Regions from separate parts of the Pseudomonas syringae pv. tagetis genome, predicted to be linked through region 3. Evidence: predicted binding sites of a transcription regulator. Region 3 holds the regulator's gene; each other region holds the start of a gene.
What was found. Region 3 encodes FliA, which starts transcription of late flagellar genes. Its sites were predicted from a motif close to CTAAAGTTTNNNNNNNNNNNGCCGNTAA; they were not measured.
Positions count from the first base shown of each region.

Region 1: MME58_RS03705 (methyl-accepting chemotaxis protein) is a predicted target of FliA. The motif match lies at 3,710-3,737, and genes of this name have one in related genera.
Region 2: MME58_RS11725 (methyl-accepting chemotaxis protein) is a predicted target of FliA. The motif match lies at 4,757-4,784, and genes of this name have one in related genera.
Region 4: MME58_RS06525 (methyl-accepting chemotaxis protein) is a predicted target of FliA. The motif match lies at 2,317-2,344, and genes of this name have one in related genera.

Region 1 covers NZ_CP092923.1:833,481-839,379, reverse strand. The annotation lists gene MME58_RS03725 (hypothetical protein) at 21-488, opposite strand; gene MME58_RS03720 (DUF1780 domain-containing protein) at 616-1,245, shown strand; gene MME58_RS03715 (MOSC domain-containing protein) at 1,242-1,775, shown strand; gene MME58_RS03710 (NAD(P)/FAD-dependent oxidoreductase) at 1,992-3,290, shown strand; gene MME58_RS03705 (methyl-accepting chemotaxis protein) at 3,784-4,998, shown strand; gene MME58_RS03700 (response regulator) at 5,008-5,376, shown strand; gene MME58_RS03695 (STAS domain-containing protein) at 5,400-5,690, shown strand; gene MME58_RS03690 (chemotaxis protein CheA) at 5,737-5,899, shown strand, end outside.
Region 2 covers NZ_CP092923.1:2,595,336-2,601,234, reverse strand. The annotation lists gene MME58_RS11740 (methyl-accepting chemotaxis protein) at 1-518, opposite strand, end outside; gene MME58_RS11735 (DNA/RNA non-specific endonuclease) at 728-1,672, shown strand; gene MME58_RS11730 (substrate-binding domain-containing protein) at 1,743-2,663, opposite strand; gene MME58_RS11725 (methyl-accepting chemotaxis protein) at 2,681-4,666, opposite strand; gene MME58_RS11720 (DUF1206 domain-containing protein) at 4,878-5,714, opposite strand; gene MME58_RS11715 (SMP-30/gluconolactonase/LRE family protein) at 5,825-5,899, opposite strand, start outside.
Region 3 covers NZ_CP092923.1:3,968,829-3,974,727, forward strand. The annotation lists gene MME58_RS17585 (protein-glutamate methylesterase/protein-glutamine glutaminase) at 1-545, opposite strand, end outside; gene MME58_RS17590 (chemotaxis protein CheA) at 596-2,872, opposite strand; gene MME58_RS17595 (protein phosphatase CheZ) at 2,906-3,691, opposite strand; gene MME58_RS17600 (chemotaxis response regulator CheY) at 3,711-4,085, opposite strand; gene fliA (RNA polymerase sigma factor FliA) at 4,342-5,082, opposite strand; gene fleN (flagellar synthesis regulator FleN) at 5,079-5,899, opposite strand, start outside.
Region 4 covers NZ_CP092923.1:1,456,672-1,462,570, reverse strand. The annotation lists gene MME58_RS06530 (chemotaxis protein CheW) at 1-527, opposite strand, end outside; gene MME58_RS06525 (methyl-accepting chemotaxis protein) at 535-2,157, opposite strand; gene MME58_RS06520 (NEL-type E3 ubiquitin ligase domain-containing protein) at 2,448-5,899, shown strand, end outside.

The sequences.
Region 1 (5,899 bases), 2.8 Mb from region 3:
GCAAGTGCGCAAGCACGCCGTCAAGACTGAGGCTTCTCCAACGCAGCCCTCAACGCATCCGCACTGCCAAACTGCTGCTGACTGACCAACTGCCCGTCGCGCAACTGTAACCACAGCACTTTATCGTCATCGCCTGCGTACTGCGGCACGATGCGCGCTTCTCGATCAAGCATTACGCGATAGCTGTAATCCCGCATTTTGGGGATGGCGAACATTTTGGCGATGAGGGTCGGCATTTTCTGGATGTCAGCGACGAACACCGTCTGGCGCGATTCCAGAAAGCCTTTGGGCTTGTTCTGAAGGGCGGCATTGACCAGCTTGGCGGCGTCCATGCTGCGTGCGACGAGCAGGGTTTGCGTGTGGTTATTCAACGTATAGGGCTGGTCGTATTGATCAAGCAACGTCCAGGAGGATAGACGTTCGTCGACTTGCAGAGCGTTGGCGGTGAGGGGCAGCAAGGCCAGCAGCAGGATGGGCAGGAGCTTCACAGATCGATCCTCGATAAAAGCAGCGCCTGCGAGCATTTATGGCAGGCAATCAAAAAATGAATTGCCAGTCTACACCCCGGCATTCACTCTTCCAGTCATGGCAACTTGAACGCTAAGCTAGCCCCCTATGGATGACTCAGACTACCTGCGCCTGTTGACGATCCAGGCCGAACAAGCCAACGCCTTTCTGTCCAATGCGCGGAAGTGGGAGCGTGAGCGTTGGGTTTGTCAGCGGTTGTTGCAGGGGCTGAACATTGCGCATCGCAATGAGGACTTCACCCCCGCCAGTCAGGAGCCGCCCGATGTGCTGTTTCGTGACGGGCGTTTCGAGGTGTTTTTCGTACTCGACGAGGGGCGGCGTCTCAATGACGAGTGGCGCGAGGAACTGGCGCGACGACGAAGCGCGTTCTCGTTGAGCCAGCTGGTACGTCGGGAAGCCAAGCCCAAGCGGATTCCTGCCTCTGAACTGCTGCACCGACTCGCCCCTACCCTGCGCAAGAAATCCACCAACTATCGCGAACGCGGCATTGATCTGGGCGGGCTGGATATCATCGCCTTCGCCAGTCTCAAGCGTGAGGTTCTGGACCTCAACAGTCACTTTCCGCCGCCGACCGAGTACCTGCGTCAGGGCTGGCGTTCGTTGTCGCTGGTGGGGCCGACCTTCGCTCGGGTATTGTTCGCGCATCCGGGCGCTCCGGATTTTCTGCGTACCAATCTGGGGCGCAGTGTCGTTTTCGATGTTGGAATCAGTTTATGAGCCCCTTGCAGGAACTGCTGGCCGATGTGCCTCAACAAGGTCGCGTGCGCTGGATAGGCGTGCGCCCGCAGTCGCGGGTCGAGATGATCGAGCTGGATGCAGTGGAGGCGCGTCGCGAAGCGGGTCTGACCGGCGACCATTCACGGCCTGGCCCGCGTAATGCGCGGCAGGTGACGTTGATTCAGTGGGAACATCTGGCCGTGATTGGCTCGTTGCTGGGCCGTGCGGCGGATAACCCTGTCGTGCCGCAGGACTTGCGGCGCAATCTGGTGATCAGTGGCATCAACCTGTTCAGCCTGAAGAATCGACGTTTCAGAATAGGTCAGGCTATTTTCGAAACCACCGGCTGGTGTCAGCCTTGTGCGCGGCTTGAGCAGCGCCTCGGCCACGGCACCTTTCAAGCGGTGCGCGGGCATGGTGGAATTACTGCGCGAGTGTTACAAAGCGGAATCATCCGCCTGGATGACACGCTGCAGGTCGAGCCGCTCGAAGTCACCGATCCCTGGCCCCCTGCCCGCCAGCACGCCTGAGACGACGGATAAATTGAGCAGCCCTCTGAACCCGGAACCGCAAAGGTGTGTCGAAGAGTACCTTCAGGCAAACCGCTATCCAGTCGAGCGCAGGCCGCTACTGATTCCGGTATTGCCGTGATGAACCTGTTATCGAGCCTTCTGACGCTATGAGCTGCCTTGCGCTCGCGAAGATCGAGCTCCCCCCGAATTCCTTAAACCTTCCGAGTAATCCTTATGACGCATCGTATTGTTATCGTTGGCGGAGGCGCTGGCGGTCTGGAGCTGGCTACCAGTCTGGGCAAGACCCTGGGCAAGAAAGGCACGGCCAGTGTCACGCTGGTCGACGCCAACCTGACGCATATCTGGAAACCGCTGTTGCACGAAGTGGCTGCCGGTTCGCTCAACTCGTATGAGGACGAGCTGAACTACGTCGCTCAGGCCAAGTGGAACAACTTTCAGTTCCAGCTCGGGCGCATGACCGGCCTGGACCGCGCCAGCCGTCAGATTCATCTGGCCGAGACGCTGGATGAAAACGGCGCAGAACTGGTTCCGGCGCGCAGCCTGGGTTACGACTCACTGGTGATCGCGGTGGGCAGCACCACCAACGACTTCGGCACCAAGGGCGCAGCAGAGCACTGCCTGTTTCTCGACAGCCGCAAGCAGGCCGAACGTTTTCACCAGCAACTGCTCAACCACTACCTGCGCGCCCACGCCGGTCAGGCCGACAGCGCGCAGGAAATTACCGTGGCCATCGTGGGCGCTGGCGCCACCGGTGTCGAGCTGGCGGCAGAGCTGCACAACGCGGCGCATGAGCTGGCAGCTTACGGGCTGGGCCAGATCAAACCGGAAAACCTGCGTATCACGGTGATCGAAGCCGGGCCACGGGTGTTGCCTGCGCTGCCAGAACGCATCGGCGCGCCGGTCCACAAGACCCTGGAAAAGCTCGGTGTGACGGTACTGACCAACGCAGCAGTCAGTGAAGTGACCGCTGATGGTTTGATCACGGCTACCGGGCAGCTCATCCCGGCCAGTTTGAAAGTCTGGGCGGCAGGTATTCGTGCCCCGGCGTTTCTGCATGAACTGGATGGCCTGGAAAGCAACCGGATCAATCAGTTGCAAGTGCTGCCGACGCTGCAAACCACCCGTGACGAGAATATCTTCGCGTTCGGCGACTGCGCAGCCTGCCCGCAAAAAGGCACCGACCGCAACGTCCCGCCCCGCGCCCAGGCTGCTCACCAGCAGGCGTCACTCCTGGCCAAATCGCTGCGCCTGCGGATCGAAGGCAAGACACTGCCGGAATACACCTACAAGGACTACGGGTCACTGATCTCGCTGTCGAGCTTCTCGGCAGTCGGCAATCTGATGGGTAACCTGATGGGCAGCGTGATGCTTGAAGGCTGGCTGGCGCGGATGTTTTATGTATCGCTGTACCGCATGCACCAGATGGCGCTGTACGGCACCTTCCGCACCCTGATGCTGATGCTGGGCAGCAAGATCGGCAAAGGCACCGAGCCGCGAATGAAGCTGCACTAACAGCCCGCGCCGGGCTTATTGCCATACCGGCGCTGGAGCGTACGCAGCGATAGCCTCGACTATCGTGCGACGCTCCGCGTCGGCATGCCGCTCTGGACGCTCTGCGTCCTCTTGCGATGCAGAGCGTCGCGAAATGCATTCCACAGCGCTCAGCGTTTTATACAAGTCTGCTTTAGATTCTGGCCGGAGGCCGTGGGAGCGGACGGGCGACGCTTCGCTTGTTCGCGAAGACAGTGTTTCAGGCGACGCATTTTCGGCGATTATGCCGGCCCTTTCGCGAACAAGTTCGCTCCCACGTCCTGCGGGCAGAAGCCTGAAAACCCACTTCCGACGCTGACTTGCAGCGTTCTGAATACCCGCTATTTTTAAAGTGATCGGGCTCTACACGCAGTGATCAGACGGAAGGCACCCGCACAGGTATAAAGTTCGTCTACGCCACGCAGATAACTAGGGAGTCGTGTATCACGCTGCACTGTTCAGGGATCGAACCCATATGTCGAATCAATTCAGCAGTACTCCTGCGCAAAGCCATCCACGCTTTATCTGGTTTCCCCTGATTCCTGTCATACCTGCCGTTGCCTGGATACTGACGCAATCGGGTACGCGCCCTGCCGAACTGGTTGCGTGCGCTGCCCTTGTTGCCATTGGCGTTGGCGCTGCTTTCTGGGCTGCTCAGTCACAACGTAATGAAGTGCGTCGCGCCGTGACTCAAGCGCTGGACCATCATCAGGCGCACAGCGGGCAAAGCGCCGCGACGGCCACCAGTACCCAACTCAATGAAATCTTCCTCGGTGCCATGCCGATCTGGGCCAAACAGGTTGAAAGCTCACGTCAGCAGACCGAAACCGCCATCGTCGAGCTGAGCAGCCGTTTCATGGGGATTTCCGAGCGTTTGCAGGAAACCGTGCAGGCCTCGCAACACGCTGCCGGCGAACTCGACGGTCAGAACGCCGATGGTGCGTTGAAAGTCCTGTCCCAGAGCGACAGCGAGCTGAGCCAGGTAATCGACTCCCTCAAGGCCACCCAGGCCAGCCGCGACCAGACGCTGTCTCAGGTTCGCAGCCTGACCGCCTACACTGGCGAATTGCGCACCATGGCCGCGGACGTTGCCGCCATTGCTGCACAGACCAACCTGCTAGCCCTCAACGCCGCCATCGAAGCCGCACGCGCAGGCGAAGCAGGCCGAGGTTTCGCCGTGGTAGCCGACGCGGTGCGCAGCCTGTCGAGCAAGTCCAGCGAAACCGGTCAGCAGATGTCCGCCAAGGTCGACATCATCAACAACGCCATCACGCAACTGGTGCAGGCCGCCTCCAGCGGTGCCGACCAGGACAGCCATTCGGTGGCGGCTTCCGAGCAAAGTATCCAGAACGTACTGGAGCGCTTCCAGAGCATTACAGGTCGCCTGGCCGAATCCGCAGACCTGCTCAAGCAGGAAAGCTACGGGATTCGCGACGAAATGACCGAGGTGCTCGTAAACCTGCAGTTTCAGGATCGGGTCAGCCAGATCCTGACCCACGTACGCGACAACATCGACTCTTTGCATGCGCACTTGCTGCAGGCCAGCCAGTCTCCCGATCAGGCCGTCGCCATCGACGCACGGCAATGGCTGGCGCGTATGGAGTCCACCTACGCGACCGACGAGCAACGCCGTACTCACCACGGTGAATCGGCTGCCCAGCAGAATTCGCAGGAAATCACATTTTTCTAGGAGTAGATCATGGCTAAGAGTGTTTTGGTGGTCGACGATTCAAGCAGTGTCCGGCAGGTGGTCGGCATCGCGTTGAAAAGTGCCGGATACGACGTTATCGAAGCCTGCGACGGCAAAGATGCACTGGGCAAGCTGACCGGGCAGAAAGTGCACCTGATCATCAGCGACGTGAACATGCCGAATATGGATGGCATCACGTTCGTCAAGGAAGTGAAGAAGCTGGCCAGTTACAAATTCACGCCGATCATCATGCTGACCACCGAGTCTCAGGAATCGAAAAAAGCTGAAGGTCAGGCTGCCGGCGCAAAAGCGTGGGTCGTCAAACCGTTCCAGCCAGCACAAATGCTGGCGGCTGTTTCCAAGCTGATCCTGCCCTGAGACCCCGGTCCCTGGAGGCCAGCATGCCGACGCCAGACGAGAGTGCCACCGACACTGCACGCGTGCAGATAGATGGCGAGCTGACGATTTACACCGTGACCGAACTTGCTGCCCGACTGCTGCCACAGATCGGCGCTGCGGCACGTCTGGAGGTGGACCTTTCGCAGGTCACCGAGATGGACGGTGCGGGCCTGCAATTGCTGGCGGTCATCCAGCGAGAAGCCGGCAAGACCGGGACTTCGCTGCATTTGACCGGGCAAAGCAAAGCGGTCAGCGAAACCTTCGAGTTATGTAATCCGGGTGTCGTGCTGTAGCGCGTCCATTTGCAGTACTGCCCAGTGATCGATCAAGGAAGTCACCGTGAGTATTAATCTCGATCAGGCACAGCAAACGTTCATCGTTGAAGCGCGTGAGCTTTTGCAGGCTATGGAAGAATCCCTCCTGCAGCTCGAAGGCGAACCCGGCGATCAGGATGCGATTGGCGCAGTTTTCCGCGCAGCGCACACTATCAAAGGCTCGGCGG
Region 2 (5,899 bases), 1.4 Mb from region 3:
CCGCTTGCCTTGAAGTTGTCTTCGATCAGTTCGCTGAGACTGGACATCTGTTCTTCAAGCTGAGTGAAGGCGCTGCTGAATGTGCCCAGTCCTTGTTGCGCTTGCTCGGGATTATCCAGCGCCAGGCCGACGATACGTTCGCCACTGGCAATGTAGGTATCGAGGCTCGGCTTGATCCTGTTCAATTCCGCCTTTATGTCATCCGTAACGGGTAGTTTGAGGTTATCACCGAGCACGGCACGAAAATGCGCGGCGTGTTCATCAATGGATTTCTGTACTTCATCACGCGTGCTATCGCTCTTGCCCAGCCCGACCAGCATTGCCGACAACACATCCGCACGCAGCGCATCGTGCATCATGTCGGCCTCCAGATGATTGCGCAGCGCGGCCATGCTCACCTCGCTGTCGATCATCGCCGCTTCCGTCCTGGTATTACCCACATAATTGACCAGACTGATGATCAGAACTGTCAGCACGCTGGTGCCAATCAACAACAATAGACGTAGCTTTATCGACATCCTGATGTCCTCTGCGATCAATGAGATAACGCGAGCTGCGGAATGCTCTTATTCAGAGCTTATCGACGCCATTGGCCTGTTACTTGAACCTGTTTGCAGTTTTTTACTGCGCCATGGTCAGCGAGCGATCGTTTATCGGACCTGACGTCGACCTGTAACGCGGCTATGGTGAACTGTATGAACTCAAGCCCATCCCAGGAGCCAGTAAAGTGCCCGACAAGAAGCCCGCTATCGATCTAGCCTACCGACCACGCCTGGCCGACCTCAAGCCTCTGGTTCCATCGGCAGAACTGCTTGCACCGCAGCCCCTTGCATCGCCGCGTACTACGCCGGCGAGCGAATTGCAGAAGCGTAAAGGGTATGTCGAGAGTTTCCTCGGTGACTTCGTCGTACCATGGCCCTCAGCCGACGCAGAACTGGCGACTGATGTGTATCCGCTGGACAACGCCGGTAATCGTCTCGATTACACGCATTTTTCAATCACCATGTCGCGCAGTCGGCGTCTGGCGCTGTATGTCGGTGTCAATATCGATGGTTCCAGCAGTGTCGAAGTCAAGCGTAGCAAGGATTCATGGTCGTTTGATGGCAGACTGCCCGCAGAGGCGCAGATCGGTGAGAGCCTGTATGCCGACAACCTGCTGGATCGGGGCCATCTGGTCAGGCGTCAGGACCCTAACTGGGGCAAGGAAGCCGAAACAGCCAACAGCGATACCTTTCACTTCACCAACTGCTCGCCGCAAATGGCCGCATTCAACCAGAAGACCTGGCTGGAACTTGAGGACTACATCCTCGAGAACACGCGTCGCTGGAAATCCCGGGTAACCGTTTTCAGCGGCCCGGTGCTGCGCGATGACGACCGCAGCTACCGGAACGTCAAAATCCCTTCCGCCTTCTGGAAAGTCGTGGCATTTCTTGGTGACGACGGCAAGCCTTCGGCCAGCGCGTACATGATCGACCAGAGCCGTGAGCTGGGTAAGCTGGAGATCATATTCGGTCCGCTCAGGACCTGGCAGCGCAGCGTCCTGCAGATCGAACAGCTTACCGGCATACGCTTCGGCGACCTGGCCAGCTACGACGGCTTTTCCAACGAAGAACGCCTGACCGGCACACGCATCGAGGCACAGATCCGCGGTCCGCATGATATCCGGGTCTAGGTTACGCGCCTGTCGGGAAACGACCGTGGACGCTCGCCGACCCGGGTGTAGCGATAACAGCGTCTGCGCCCTATTCGAACTGCTGGCGATTCTCCGGGGTGATGAGTTTGAAGGGTACCCAGATAACCGGAGACTCCAGGGTCTCGCCGCGTGCCATGCGCAACGCGGCGTCTACCGCGCCGTTGGCCTGGCCGACGGCGTCCTGAAACACGCTCACTGCCATTTTGCCTTCGGCCATCAATTTCAGACCGTCCGGGGTGCCGTCGATACCGCCAACAAGGTAATCCCTGGCATTCTTCCCGGCTTTTTCCAGGCCCATGATCGCGCCAATTGCCATTTCGTCGTTGTTGGCGGCGATGATAGAGAAGTCCACGCCCTGTTTGACCCAGTCGATGACAATGGACGCGGCCTGACTGCGTTCCCAGTTGCCGATTTTCTTCTGTACAACCTTCATGTTCGGGTACTTGGCAACCACCTTTTCCACGTCCTCGGTGCGCATGACCGATGATTTGTTGCTCGGGTCGCCCACCAGAATCACCACGTTGCCCTTGTAATCGGCACGGCGAGCCAGTTCTTCCATTTGCAACGTGCCGGACTCCAGTTCATCAGAGCCTACGAACGCCGTCAGCGCAGGCCATTTGGCAGGTTCAGGATTGCGGTTGACGAATACCAGCGCAACCTTGGCCTCATTGGCCAGGCGCATCATTTCCGGCGCACTTTTGCCATTCACCATCGCGACCACGATGGCATCGACTTTTGAATTGACCAGATTGCGAAACTGACGCATCTGCAGCTCTACATCGTCCTGGCCGTTCTCCATGAAAAGGTCGGCATTCAGCAGCGCCACTTGCTTCTCGACGCCGTGGCGCAGGATGGTTTGAAAATTGTCGTTGTACTTGGCCATGCCCACGCCGATCAGAGGCGTCTCGGCCTGCGCCAGACCAGCGACCAGCAGGCTTGCACTCAGGGAAATCGATAACCACTGTTTCATGTTCTGACTCCCGGGCGTTAAACGCTGAAATGATGGAGCAGCTCGCGCTGATCCCTGGCCATTTTCGACAGGTCCTGACTGCTGCTCGCAGACTGTTCGGCACCGTCTGCGGCCTGCTGGGCAGAATCGTTGATGTGCGTGACCATGCGACTGGTTTCCTGCACCGTTGCGCTTTGCTGCTCTGTGGCGGCAGCGATCTGGATATTCATGTCGCGAATCGTATCCACCGCTTCACCCATTTCCACCAGCAACTGGTCGGCACCGGAAGCCAGCGTCACGCAGTGGCTGGACTGGATCTGGCTTTCGTTCATCACCTGCACGGCCGAGTGGATCTTGTTTTGCATCTGGCCGATCATTTCCTGGATCTCGCTGGTTGAGGTCTGGGTACGGCTGGCCAGCGAGCGCACCTCATCGGCCACCACCGCAAAACCCCGGCCCTGCTCGCCTGCACGCGCCGCTTCGATGGCCGCGTTAAGCGCCAGCAGGTTGGTCTGCTCGGCAATGGTGCGAATGGCATCGACAATGCCGTCAATGTTTTGCCCGTATTTCTGCAGCTCGTCGGTCACCGCAGACGCCTTGTTGACCTGTTCGGCCTGCTGGCGGATGTTGACGATGGTTTCAGCCACGCGCTTCTGAACCTTGTCAGTCAGTTCACTGGTGCTGTCCACCGCGCTGCGTGTGTCCTGAGCCCGACGGGCGACTTCTTCCACGGTACTTTCCATTTCAGTCATGGCCGACGCAGCAGAGTTGAGCCGGTCTTTCTGCTCGTCTACCACGCGGGTGGTCTGTTCACTGATCTGCGCGTTCTGGCTGGCAGTCAGCGCCAGGGTATCGGCGGAGCCGATCAACTGGCGAAACGTCTGTTGCAGCGACTGAGTGAATTCATTGAGATAGCCGCCCAGCTCACCGAATTCGTCACGACGGCTGACATCGAAACGCACGCGCATGTCGCCACTGGTCAAGGTCTTGAGTACCTCGCGAAACGCCGCCAGTGGACGCCGCAGACTGAACGCGACCCAGGTACCGATGACTGCCGCAGCGGTCACGGCCAGGAGGCAGGCGATCAGCAGCAGGCTGAGGCTGGTGGCGATGGTCGAATCCGCCCCTGCCTTGGCCTCGCTGGCCACTGCAAGTGACTGATTGCCGAACTCGCCGATCTTGTCCAGGGTTGCTTGAAGACGTGTTTCTGCCGCCTGGCGCTGTTTGCCAACTTGCTCGGCGAGCGCCGCCTCCTGCTTGTAGGCCTGATAGACGCCATCGCTGCCGGTAAGGTCGTTGAGCAGGCGGTTGACCATCACGCCGGCGATACGGCCACCGCGAGGATCCACCGCCGTGAGCTCCTGCGCCCGGGTGCTTATGACTTCATCCTGCAGGTTGAGCACACGCTGCAACGTCTGGATATCCGGCGTTGCCGCATGGGCAGCAAGGCCTTCATAGGATTTACCGACTTCCAGCAGCAATTTTTCCCCCGCCGCCACGTTGTCAGACGAACCCGCGCTGCGCTCGCGGGCAATGTAGTCACGCAGATAGCCTGTCAATTGTGCGCCCTGGCTGCTGCTGTAGCCCTGCAATACCCGGCTCTGGAGCACCTGCAACACATGTTGTCGATGACTGGCAATCAGGCTCTGTGCCTGCTCGGCGTAGGCAGCGCTCAACTGACGCTGCTGATTAAGGTTGTCGCGCAGTTCGGCACGGTCGCCGATATAGGCAGGCGTGCTATCCAGCAACTGATTGAAGCGGGCCATGCTGTCGTTGAAGGGCTGTTTGCCATCGTCAATCTGCCTGGGGTCATTGCTGACCAGAATCCCGAGCAATGCCTGGTTGGCACGTAGCACATGGACGTAAAGCTCGCTCGCCGCCCTGCTCAAGGGGGCCGACTGCCCGGTGATGATGCTGATCCGGTCGCTTATGGAATGCGTGCTTTGATAGCTGATACCTGCCATGGCGAGCAACAGTACAACCAGCACAGCAAACCCACCGATCACTCGCTGAAGAATGGTCATGGCTATCCTCTTTTATTTTTATTGCGTCGTATCTGATCCGGACCTGCGCAAAGCACGTCAGTCCGGAAAATGATCGGAGCTCAAAAGAGAATGTCGGCCGGGCCGGGGGCGACTTGAGGCAGTGTTCACACTATCTTTACCGGCCGGGGTCAATAAAAGAGGACTGCATGACCTGACGAGTCATGCAGTCCTTCAGACCTGCGCCTGGTAATCAGCGGAAATGACGTGCGACGGCCTCCGGTGCATCAGGCACATCCATGTTGATCTTCCGCCAGGCGGCCTCGGCGAAGCTGTACACCGAAAACGCAATCAGACCCAGCGCCACGATCAGCAGCACCAGCCCACCGGCAGGCAGATCCTGCAAACCGTTGAGCGCGTCTTTCATGCCTGGCGGATGCATGGCCTGATAACTGGAACCGCTTACGGCCAGCAACACCGCTACTTCGATGAATGCCACGCCGCGGGCGATCAGGCCGAAACGTGATACCGGACGCACGTACTTCATGACGTCTTCATCGGCCTCGAAATACTTCTCGAACGACGCCTTATAGCCCTTGATGATGTGCACAATGCCCAGGCCTAGGGGCACCAGTGCCACCACGTAGACCAGCAGATTGGAGTGATCCCAGGACAGAATGGTGGCCAACAGGTCCTTCGCCTGACCGCCACCCGATGAGCTTCCGGAGCTCTTGAACCCACTGACCAGCAGCCCCAGCGCAAAAAAAGCCAATGCCCCGTAAGTAAAACCGCCCACCAACAGGCCTCCTCGGATCACCAGGCCTTTGAATTCCCGGCCATGATGATCGACGTCCCGCGTAGCCTGCAGCACACGCCATGCAGCGAACGCCAGCAGGCCGACAATCACCACCCCCACCAGAACAATGCCGAATGGCTGGCTCAACAAGGCTTCAAGGCTGCTGTGGCTGTCGGCAGGCTGCGATGAACCCTGCGCCGCCAATACAGCGAACAGACCGATAATCAGATAAACAACACCACGGGCGGCATAACCGCCTCGTGCAAGTAGAACAAGGCCGCGTTGCGCCGACATAAATAACTATCCCTGAAAGTAATTACAGGAACAGACCCGACATGTCCGCAGGGGTTCGACCCGATTGACGGCGCGTGATGTCGTGCGCCGCCGATGCGGCTGATGCCTCTTCAGGCAAACGTTGCACCTCGCGCGTTCACAAACACTGAGTACAGCGAATGGCTGCTGGCCATGAATAAACGATT
Region 3 (5,899 bases):
TGGTGAGCAGGCGTGGCAGGCGCTGGACTGCGCGCTGGCACGGCACGGACAGGCGCAGCGGCTGGCGCAGTTGCACGGCCAGGGAGCGTCGGCGACGGCGCAGCAGCCGGCGCAGCGCTGGTCGTACCAAACCCGCTGGAGCGACGGTTACTGCGCGAAATACTGTTGATTTTCTCGCACAGCAGTTGTTTGACCTTCTGCGGGTTGCGCGAAATATCTTCGAAATTCTTGGGCAGAAAATCCACTGCACCGGCGTCAAGCGCGTCCAGCGTCACACGTGCACCTTCGTGCGTGAGTGACGAGAACATCAAGACCGGGGTCGGGATACGCTGCATGATATGGCGAACTGCCGTAATGCCATCCATCATCGGCATTTCGTAGTCCATGGTGATGACGTCAGGTTTGAGCGCCAGCGCTTGCTCAATCGCTTCCTTGCCGTTGGTGGCGGTGCCGACAACTACAATGTTGGGGTCCGAAGAAAGAATTTCCGTAACGCGGCGGCGGAAAAAACCGGAATCATCCACCACCAGGACCTTGACTGCCATAAACACTCCAATAGGTGTTGCAGGCAGCCAGGCTGCCCGCAACCCCGGATTCAAATACGCCGTGCGGCGTAACGCTTGAGCATGCTGGGTACATCGAGAATCAAGGCGATGCGACCGTCACCGGTGATGGTGGCGCCCGACATGCCCGGCGTACCTTGCAGCATCTTGCCCAGCGGTTTGATAACCACTTCTTCCTGGCCAACCAGTTGATCGACAACGAAGCCGATGCGCTGGGTGCCGACCGTCAGGATCACGACGTGCCCTTCTCGCTGTTCTTCATGAGCCGCCGAACTGACCAGCCAGCGCTTCAGGTAGAACAGCGGCAAGGCCTTGTCACGTACGATCACGACTTCCTGACCATCTACCACGTTGGTGGTCGACAGGTCCAAGTGGAAGATTTCGTTGACGTTGACCAGCGGGAAGGCGAAGGCCTGGTTGCCCAGCATCACCATCAGGGTAGGCATGATCGCCAGGGTCAGAGGGACCTTGATGACGATCTTCGAACCCTGGCCCTTGGTCGAATAGATATTGATAGAGCCGTTGAGCTGGGAAATCTTGGTTTTGACCACGTCCATGCCCACACCGCGACCCGACACATCGGAAATCTCGGTCTTGGTCGAGAAACCCGGTGCAAAGATCAGGTTGTAGCAATCGGTGTCACTCAACCGGTCGGCGGCATCCTTGTCCATGACGCCGCGCTTGACCGCGATGGAACGCAATACATTAGGGTCCATGCCCTTGCCGTCATCGGAAATCGACAGCAGGATGTGATCGCCTTCCTGCTCTGCCGAAAGGATGACCCGCCCACCACGGGATTTGCCCGTGGCTTCGCGCTCTTCCGGCGTTTCGATACCGTGGTCGACCGCGTTACGCACCAAGTGGACCAGCGGGTCGGCAAGCGCCTCCACGAGGTTCTTGTCGAGGTCGGTTTCTTCACCGACCAGTTCCAGATTGATCTCTTTCTTGAGCTGACGAGCCAGGTCACGAACCAGACGCGGGAAGCGTCCGAAGACTTTCTTGATCGGCTGCATGCGGGTTTTCATGACCGCAGTCTGCAGGTCGGCGGTGACCACATCCAGGTTGGAAACCGCCTTGGACATGGCTTCATCGCCGCTGTTGAGGCCCAAACGCACCAGGCGGTTACGCACCAGCACCAGTTCGCCGACCATGTTCATGATCTCGTCCAGTCGGGCAGTGTCCACACGAACTGTGGTTTCAGCTTCCGTAGCCACCGGCTTCTCGCCGGTAGGGGCAGGAGCACGCGCAGGGGCAGGTGCCGACGCTGGCTTGGCCGGCTCGGCTTTCGCAGCAGGCGCAGGCGCTGCGGCGGGCTTGGCGGCAGGTGGCGGAGAAACGGCTGCGGCAGTTGCCGGAGCCGGTGCCTTGGCAACGACCGCGTCAGGCTCGAACTTGCCTTTGCCGTGCAATTCGTCGAGCAGGTTTTCGAATTCGTGATCGGTAATTTCGTCCGATGCAGCCGCAACACTTGGTGCCTTGGCAGCGACGGCCGCGGGTGCAGCAGCCACAGGAGCGGCTATGGCAGCGTCAAACGAGCCTTTACCGTGCAGTTGATCGAGCAGTGCTTCGAATTCATCATCGGTGATTTCGTCGCTGGCTGGCGCTGCACTGCCACTCTGAGCAGCGGGTGCAGGAACCGGAGCGGCTACAGCATCGGCCGCAAACTTGCCCTTGCCATGCAACTGATCGAGCAGGGATTCAAATTCCTGATCGGTGATTTCATCGCCGGCTGGCGCGACCGCAGCTGCCGGTGCTGCCGATGGAGCCGCAGACACTGGACTGGAGCCGTGCAGCGAATCGAGCAGTTGCTCGAACTCATCATCGGTAATGTCATCGCTGGCCGCTGGCTCGGCTACCGGCGCGGCAGCTTCAATCGCCGGCTCAGGCTCAGGCTCAGGCGCTGCGACTTCGTCTGCAGATTGTGGTTCGGCCAGCCGCGACAGCGCGGCCAGCAGTTCTGGCGTCGCCGCAGTAACGTCAGTCCGTTCACGTACCTGACCGAACATGCTGTTGACGGTGTCCAGAGCTTCCAGGACCACATCCATCAGTTCGGAATCAACGCGACGCTCACCCTTGCGCAGGATGTCGAACACGTTTTCGGCGATGTGGCAGCACTCCACCAGCTCATGGAGCTGGAGGAAGCCGGCGCCCCCTTTTACAGTGTGAAAACCGCGAAAAATTGCATTGAGCAGATCAGCATCATCCGGTCGGCTTTCCAGCTCGACCAATTGCTCTGACAACTGCTCCAGAATTTCGCCGGCCTCTACCAGAAAATCCTGAAGGATTTCTTCATCGGCGCCGAAGCTCATGGGGTGCTCCCTAAAATTAACCGTCAACAGACCTTAGAAGCCGAGGCTCGATAGCAGATCGTCTACATCATCCTGTCCGGATACGACGTCTTCACGTTTATCGGCATGAATCTGCGGACCTTCACCCTTGGCGAGATGTTTTTTAGGATCTTTTTCAGCAAGGATGGATTGTTCGTCATGTTCGATGCCTGCGAAGCGATCGACATGACTGGCCATGAGCACCAGTTTGAGCAGATTGCTTTCGACTTCCGTAACCAGTTGCGTCACGCGCTTGATGACCTGACCCGTAAGGTCCTGGTAATCCTGGGCAAGCAGAATGTCGTTGAGGTGTCCGGAAACCTTATGGGTTTCCTGCTCGGTACGCGTCAGGAAGCCATCGACCCGCTTGGCCAGCTCACGGAATTCCTCGGCACCGATTTCGCGGCGCATGAAGCGTCCCCAGTCATCGCTCAGCGCCTTGGCATCGGAATTGAGACCGGCCATGAGCGGCGTACTTTCCTCGACCAGGTCCATGGTGCGGTTGGCCGCATTCTCGGTCAGCCTCACCACATACGACAGGCGCTCGGTTGCGTCCGTGATCTGCGACACTTCCTCGGCTTGAGGCATGTGTGGATCGATGTGAAAGTTGACGATTGCACTGTGCAGCTCACGAGTCAGCTTGCCCACTTCCTGATAAAGGCCGCGGTCGCGTGTCTGGTTGAGTTCATGGATCAGCTGCACAGCGTCACCAAAGCGACCTTTTTCAAGGCTGGTGACGAGTTCCTGCGCGTGTCTTTTTAAGGTCGACTCAAAGTCGGCCATCGAATCATTGTTATCCATAGCGCCCTCGCGGCATGCATCAGCTATTGACGCGTTCAAAGATCTTTTCGATCTTCTCTTTCAGCGCTTGAGCCGTGAATGGCTTGACTACATAACCGTTCACCCCGGCCTGGGCAGCTTCAATGATCTGCTCACGCTTGGCTTCGGCAGTGACCATCAGCACGGGAAGGCTTTTGAGGCGATCGTCCTTGCGGACCTCGCGCAGCAGATCGATGCCGGACATGCCAGGCATGTTCCAGTCCGTCACCAGAAAGTCAAAGGCACCGCTTTGCAGCATCGGCAATGCGGTCAGACCATCATCCGCTTCCGATGTGTTGGTAAACCCCAGATCACGCAAAAGGTTCTTGATGATCCGCCGCATCGTTGAGAAGTCATCAACGATGAGGATTTTCATGTTCTTGTCCAATTCGACCTCCAAGCAGTCTTTAACGCGTTCAGCACCTGAACACGCTGTTCACTCAATACTGGCACAGCACACCCCCGGCTGTACGAAACGACGACGGGCTTGGCACAACAACAGGCAAAGACCTGAACAACAAGCCCATCAGGGCACTGCCCGACAGGCTTTTGACTCGTCTATCCTGTTACCACGTAACGCTCTGCACAGCCGGTATGCAGATACTGCGCGACCACAGGCCGCACCGCATCTGTCAACGCGCTCGCCACTCCCCCAAACGCCCTCGCAAACGAGCTGCGCACTGGCTGTGTAACTGACTGACCCGAGATTCGCTGACCCCTAGAACTTCTCCGATTTCCTTGAGGTTCAGCTCTTCGTCGTAGTACAGCGCCAACACCAGACGCTCGCGCTCTGGCAGGTTGGCAATTGCATCGGCCAACGCAGCCTGGAAGCGCTCGTCTTCCAGGTCGCGCGACGGCTCAAGCGAACCGCTTGCGCCATCCTCATGCAGCCCTTCGTGATCGCCGTCCTGAAGCAGGTCGTCGAAACTGAAGAGGCGGCTGCCCAAGGTGTCGTTCAAAATCCCGTAATAATCATCGAGACTCAACTGGAGTTCGGCCGCAACCTCGTGATCTTTAGCATCACGACCGGTTTTAGCTTCAATTGCCCGAATTGCGTCACTGACCATGCGGGTATTGCGGTGCACCGAGCGTGGTGCCCAGTCCCCTTTGCGCACTTCATCCAGCATCGCACCACGGATGCGAATACCGGCGTAGGTCTCGAAACTCGCACCCTTGGTGGAATCGTATTTGGTCGAGACTTCAAGCAGACCGATCATGCCGGCCTGGATCAGATCCTCGACCTGCACACTGGCCGGCAAGCGCGCCAGCAGATGATAAGCGATACGCTTGACCAATGGCGCATAACGCTCGATCAACTCGTACTGTGAGTTACGGGAAGCCTTGCTGTACATCTGGTAGCCGCTCGCAGTCATTGCACAGGCCCTGCACTGGTCTGGTGAACGAGTCGCTCAACGAAGAACTCGAGATGGCCCCGCGGATTGGCTGGCAACGGCCAGGTATCAACCTTCTGGGCAATGGCCTTGAACGCCAGTGCACATTTGGAACGCGGGAATGCTTCGTAGACGGCGCGCTGCTTCTGCACGGCCTTGCGCACGCACTCGTCGTACGGCACGGCACCTACATACTGCAGCGCAACATCAAGAAAACGGTCCGTTACTTTGGTGAGTTTGGCGAACAGGTTGCGCCCTTCCTGAGGGCTCTGCGCCATGTTGGCCAGGACCCGGAAACGGTTCATGCCGTAGTCGCGATTGAGCAGCTTGATCAGGGCGTAGGCATCGGTGATCGACGTGGGCTCGTCGCACACCACCAGCAACACTTCCTGAGCGGCGCGCACGAAGCTGACCACCGATTCACCGATACCGGCAGCCGTGTCGATCACAAGTACATCGAGGTTGTCGCCAATCTCGCTGAACGCCTGGATCAACCCTGCATGCTGGGCCGGGGACAGATGCACCATGCTCTGGGTGCCTGAGGCGGCAGGCACGATACGAACCCCACCTGGCCCCTGCAACAGAACGTCGCGCAATTCACAACGACCCTCTATCACATCGGCCAGTGTACGTTTAGGCGTCAGCCCAAGCAGAACGTCGACATTGGCCAGACCCAGATCGGCATCCAGCAGCATGACGCGCCGGCCAAGCTCGGCAAGGGCCAGTGAAAGATTCACTGACACGTTAGTCTTACCGACGCCACCTTTGCCACCGGTCACCGCGATAACCTGTACGGGAT
Region 4 (5,899 bases), 2.5 Mb from region 3:
TCCTCAAGCAGTGCGAGGTCGACTGGCGGCACCGGGTACAACAGCTCGCGAACCGGCTCGCTCAACAACTCCTGAACGTGAATCCATTGCAGCAGCCCCAGCTCATCCTCGCGAACCGGCCCCAGGTAAGGCGACAGACGATTGTCCAGCCCGTATGCCTTGAATTGCGAGACCGGGCAACGCAGCGTTTCGGTGGCCTGCTCCAGAATCAGCCCGAGCAACTGCGCCGGGTGCGCGTCGTCGTGCCGATAATGCACCAGAACCATGCGAGTGCTGGTGCGCGAGCGCGCTGACTGACCGGAGTTCAGCGCACTGATATCAATTACCGGCACGATCTCGCCACGGTGGGCAAAGATTCCCGCTACCCAGTGCGGTGCCTGGGCAATGGCCTTGAGCTTCACGCGAGGCAGGATTTCAGCGATCTCGGTCGCGTCCAGCGCATAGCGGTCTTCGCCGATGCAAAACAGCAGAAAAAGTTTGCTTGCGGTCAGTGGCGTGCCGTTGCGCCTCGGCGATTGGTCCGTCATTGAATGTTCAGACCTTGAAACGCGAAACGCCGCTGCGAAGCCCGACCGCGACCTGACTCAACTCGTCGATGGCGAAACTGGCCTGGCGCAGGGACTCGACGGTCTGGCTGCTGGCATCCGCCAGTTGCACCAGTGCCTGATTGATCTGTTCGGCGCCCGTAGCCTGGGCCTGCATGCCTTCATTGACCATCAACACGCGAGGCGCCAACGCCTGAACCTGCTGAATGATCTGCGACAATTGCTCTCCGACCTGAGTGACCTCGAACATGCCACGGCGCACTTCTTCGGAAAACTTGTCCATGCCCATGACGCCTGCAGAAACTGCCGACTGGATTTCACGAACCATCTGCTCGATGTCATACGTGGCAACGGCAGTCTGATCGGCAAGGCGGCGTACTTCGGTGGCAACCACGGCGAATCCGCGGCCGTATTCGCCCGCTTTCTCGGCCTCGATGGCCGCATTGAGCGACAGCAGATTGGTCTGGTCGGCCACCTTGACGATGGTGACGACCACCTGGTTGATGTTGCCGGCCTTTTCGTTGAGGATTGCCAGCTTGGCATTGACCAGATTGGCGGCGCCCATTACCTGATGCATGGTGTCTTCCATGCGCGCCAGCCCCTGCCGGCCGGAACCTGCGAGGATCGAGGCCTGATCTGCCGCCGAGGTGACTTCGGTCATGGTTCGAACCAGATCCCGCGAGGTGGCGGCAATTTCCCGCGACGTCGCGCCGATCTCGGTGGTGGTTGCAGCGGTCTCGTTAGCCGTGGCCTGCTGCTGACGAGACGTCGCGGCGATTTCAGTCACCGAAGTGGTCACCTGAACCGAAGAACGCTGGGCCTGCGCAACCAGCGCGGTCAGCTCGGTCATCATGTCGTTGAAGCCGGTTTCGACCGCATTGAACTCGTCCTTGCGGGACAGGTTCAGGCGAGTGCTCAGGTCGCCGGTACGCATGATGTCCAGAATCCGAACGATCAGCTGCATCGGTGCCATGATCGAACGCATCAGCAGCAGACCGCAGGCCGCAGCCGCCAGTACTGCCACCAGCAGCGACAGGATCATACTGATCTTGGCAGCGAGTACCGCGTTGACGATATTGGCGGTGGCCTGATCAGCCAGTTGCTTGTTGGCAACGATAAGGTCGTTGAGCTGTTTGCGGCCAGTGAGCCACACCGGGTTGACCTCGCCATAGAACTCGGCGCGCGCACCGGCGTAATCGCCGCGATCGTACTTGGCGTGAACCTCGGCGAGCATGCGCGAATACACCTCACGACGCTTTTCGAACAGCGCAAAGCTGTCCCGGTCCGCGTTATCGAAAATGGACTTCTTGTAGCCGTCCATTTGCGCCTGCAGGTTCTCGTCGAACGCTTGAAACTGGTCTTTTTCCTGCTTGGTCATCGCACGCGCCTCGCCTTCGGCGATCAGCTCCAGCGTGCGGATGTAGCTTTCTCCCCAGGCGCTACGTACCAGCGTGCTGTAGTAGACGCCGGGCAACGCATCGAGACGGACTTCTTCCTCGCTGGACTCGATGGACAAAAGTCGTGAATAAGATACAACGACCATCAACAGCATGATTGCGATGATGACGGCGAAACTCGCCAGAATCCGTTGGCGCAAGGTCCAGTTCTTCACAGTCAGCCCTCAAGAGTTCAACGACGGCGTCGGGCCGTGTTCAAGAAGCGGACCGACGAGCGGTCCAAGCGGCGTGAGTATAGCCCAGCCGTCAACCGGTACGCGGGGAATGCAAAACCAATCATGGCACTTGTCCATTTACACTCTTTCCCTGCCTGCTTGTCGGCAAGCGCCACCACTACTTGAGCACACGAAGTGAAGAACATGCCCTGCACATAGATAGTTAGCACTTGCAGTAAGGATCACAAACGTAAGCTTTGTTGCCTGTTCACTCATGACAAGGCACTTCAATGCTGGATCAAACGCCGGCGGGCAATGCGTCTGCCACTCCACATGTACACCTTATAAAAGATAAATCACCTGCGTGGCTGCTTGACGCAGAACCGGCAACGCATAAAGCCTTGCGCCGCGCAGCCACACATCCGCTGCAATGGCTGGAGCGCGCGCGCAAGTCCAGCCCGGACGAAGTAGATAAACTGCAGCGGCTTTACACGCGTCAGCGCCAGAACGAACAACAGGTTTGCCCGACGCTCGATCGTCTTTCGACGCTGGAAGACTTTGCAAAGCCCCTGTTGACGGCGGCTATCAAGGATCGCTTCGGGCTGGACGTGGACGTCACTGCGACATGGCTGTTTCACGCCCGCCGGGCACGGATCGACCAGTCGTTCCTTTCTGCGTCCAGAGACCCTGTTATCCAGGCCAACAAAGCGCTGAAGGCCGCCAACCAGAGTCTGCTCAAGGCTGCGCTGCAAAATTTCGAAGCGTGGGAAACAGCGCTTGGTGCGATGGACTCGGAATCGGGTCTCAAGGCTCAGGTGTTTTCTTCGTTTGAAATCATCGGTCAACAGATCAACGGTAAATCCCTGCCGATTTCCCCCAGCGGGTTCGCGGCGATGTGCCGTGATCTGGACTTGGGCGGCCAGTACCAGAGACACCTGGAATCCGTTTTCCGTACACCCTCGTTACCCGAAGAAACTGCGGACGCCGCAGCATCCAGGCTGCGCAGGGACTTTATGCAACTGCAGTCATCGTCCATCCGGCTGCAGTTGCAGATTGCATCGTTGCAGGAACGCGTCAGCCCGACTTTGCAGGGCGCATTACTGGATATTCTCGACGGCAAGCAAAACGTCCGACTCGATAACACGCCCGTCAACTGCAGCCTACTGTGCCTGGGGGATGTCGAACTTGTCGGCCTTCTGGTTATCGGCAAGGACCGGGACAGCGCAACTCAAGCCGAAAAGATTGTCGTCTATATTCCGGATGATCCCGTTGCGCCGCTGAAGGAATACGACTCGGTCGAGGTCTTTATCAACGCGCTGCGTGATCGGATGTTCACTCAGGGGTATCTGGACTTCTTCACGCGTTTCATCCCGGCGCGCCATCGAAGCGCCTTATTCGAAAGGTTGTCTGAACGCCTTTACCCGAACGTCAGGAAAGGGGGGATTTTCGAGCGTCAGTGGCTAGAGCGTGAAGCAGACCGAAACGCACGGCTGGACCTCAGGGAGGTCGCGCTGCAAGGCCCCTTGCTGGACGCTTTGTACGATCGCAAACGTGCAGCCTTGAAGAACGACGCACTGTTTCATGGCGTGCCAACGGCAGCGCAAGATCAGAAAACCTCCGACGAGCGTCTGCAGTACTTCAAGGACAAAGCCTTCGATGTCTTGAATATCGCAGGCTTCGTCGTTCCGGTATTGGGCGAAGTGATGATGGGCGTCACGGCCATTCAGTTGGTCCACGAAGTTTATGAGGGCGTGGAAAGCTGGGCCAAAGATGAGAAACAGCAAGCGTTCGCCTACCTGTTCGACGTGGTGGAGAACATCGCCCTGATGTCGGCGCTTGGTGCGGCGGCGACAGGCGCATCAGGCATCCCTGCGATACAGGTGCCCGAGTTCGTACGCGGCCTCAAACCCGTAGAATTGCCGAGTGGAACCACTCGTCTGTGGAAGCCTGATCTGGCACCGTTCGCCCATGACATCGTGCTGCCGAAGGGACTGCAGCCCGACGCCACTGGCCTGTACACATGGCAGAACAAGCAGTGGCTGCCCCTTGAAGGGCGAACCTATTCAGTCAGACCCGGCTCAACCGGCGAAGGTTATCGGATCGAACACCCTACCCGTCCGGAAAGCTACCAACCCGCCTTGCGCCACAATGGAGCGGGAGCATGGCTGCATGAGGCCGAGCAGCCGCTGGAGATGGAAGGGCTGAGACTGTTTCGACGGCTGGGGTACTCCAGTGAAACGTTTTCCGACAAAGCAGCCAGCCGTATCGTGAAAGTCAGCAATACGTCTGAATCCGTGATGCGCGAGGCGCTGGCCGATCAGCGTCGTCCACCGGCATTGCTTGAGGACACGGCACGCAGGTTCAGGCTGGATCAGGAAATCGAGCGGTTCATCGAGCAGATGGAGGCCAACGAAGTAAACGCAGCGGCCTCTCTTCAACTTGAATTGCTGAGCCAGGACCCAGGCTGGCCAAACACTCATACACTGGTGCTGGTGGATGCCGAGGGCAGTGCGCTGCAGACATTCGCTTCGGCACGTCAGCCGGTCGCAGGCGCTACCCGTAGTAATATCGAAGTTCGTGCCGACCAGCCAGATGCCCTGCGCCAGGTGCTGGAAAAGCTGAGCAACAACGAAATCCGGACCCTGCTCAACGAAGAGTTCGGCGCGGGGCAGCTCGGTCTGTCACCGCGACTGATCAGACTGCGGGCGCAATTGGTGGCGCGGGCCCGAGCTACCCGAACCAGGCTGTTCGAGTCACTTTACCGTGCCTTGAAGGTCACCGAAGCAGACGGCGCGCACACCATTCTGCAGGTGTTTCCCGGACTGCCGCCTTTGGTTGCTCAGGAACTGGCCAGTCATGCATCGCCGGCAGAACGGGTCCAGCTCATGACGGCACGCCGTGTACCGTTACTCATGGCCGAAGAGGCCAGCGCCTATTTACAGCAGGTAAGACTCGCGCGGGCCTATGAGGGACTTTATCTGGCCTCGGTATCCAGCGCCGATACCGATTGTCTCGTGTTGCACAGCCTTGAAGCTCTGCCGCAATGGCCTTCACAGGTCAGGCTGGAGGTCCATGATCGATATTTCGGTGGGCGGTTGATCGACAGCATCGGCCCTAAGGAGGCGACTGTCCGCAAAGTGCTGATCAAAGACGGCAATCGTTACGAGACACGAGACGCTGACGACCAGCACCAGCATGGGCTGGACGATTTGTATTCGTCCGTGCTGCATGCCCTGCCCGATGCGGAACGTAACCAACTGGGCTTTGCCCACACCAGCCAGGGCCCCGCGCTGGCAACGCTGATCCAGGAGAACTCCCTGCCCCGCCAAAACCTTGCGCCATTGCTCAAGATGCAGGCAATCAAGCCAGGCTCGAGATCGCCCATGCGTCTGGCCGACGGTCGACTTGGCTATCCTTTGAGCGGCCGTGGCAGAACCGACTGGCACATGACCGACGAAAGCCTGCTGGACAAGATCCGCATGCTTGAGCTGGAGGACGCATTCCCCGAAGACATCCTCAGTCGACTGCGCCACATCGGCTGGGACAACAGGTCCATCGACGAGCGGCTCAACGCTCTGCTGGGCGAGCAAATGGTACTGCGGGCAAGTCTTGACGCCTGGGCCTATGAAGTCGTGGCCATGCCCGCCATGAGCCAGGCTCACATAGACAGTCGCACGCGCATCAACGAGGCTATCTGGAGGCACTGGCGCCTCTCCAATCTTCCCGAGATCGGGCGAACACT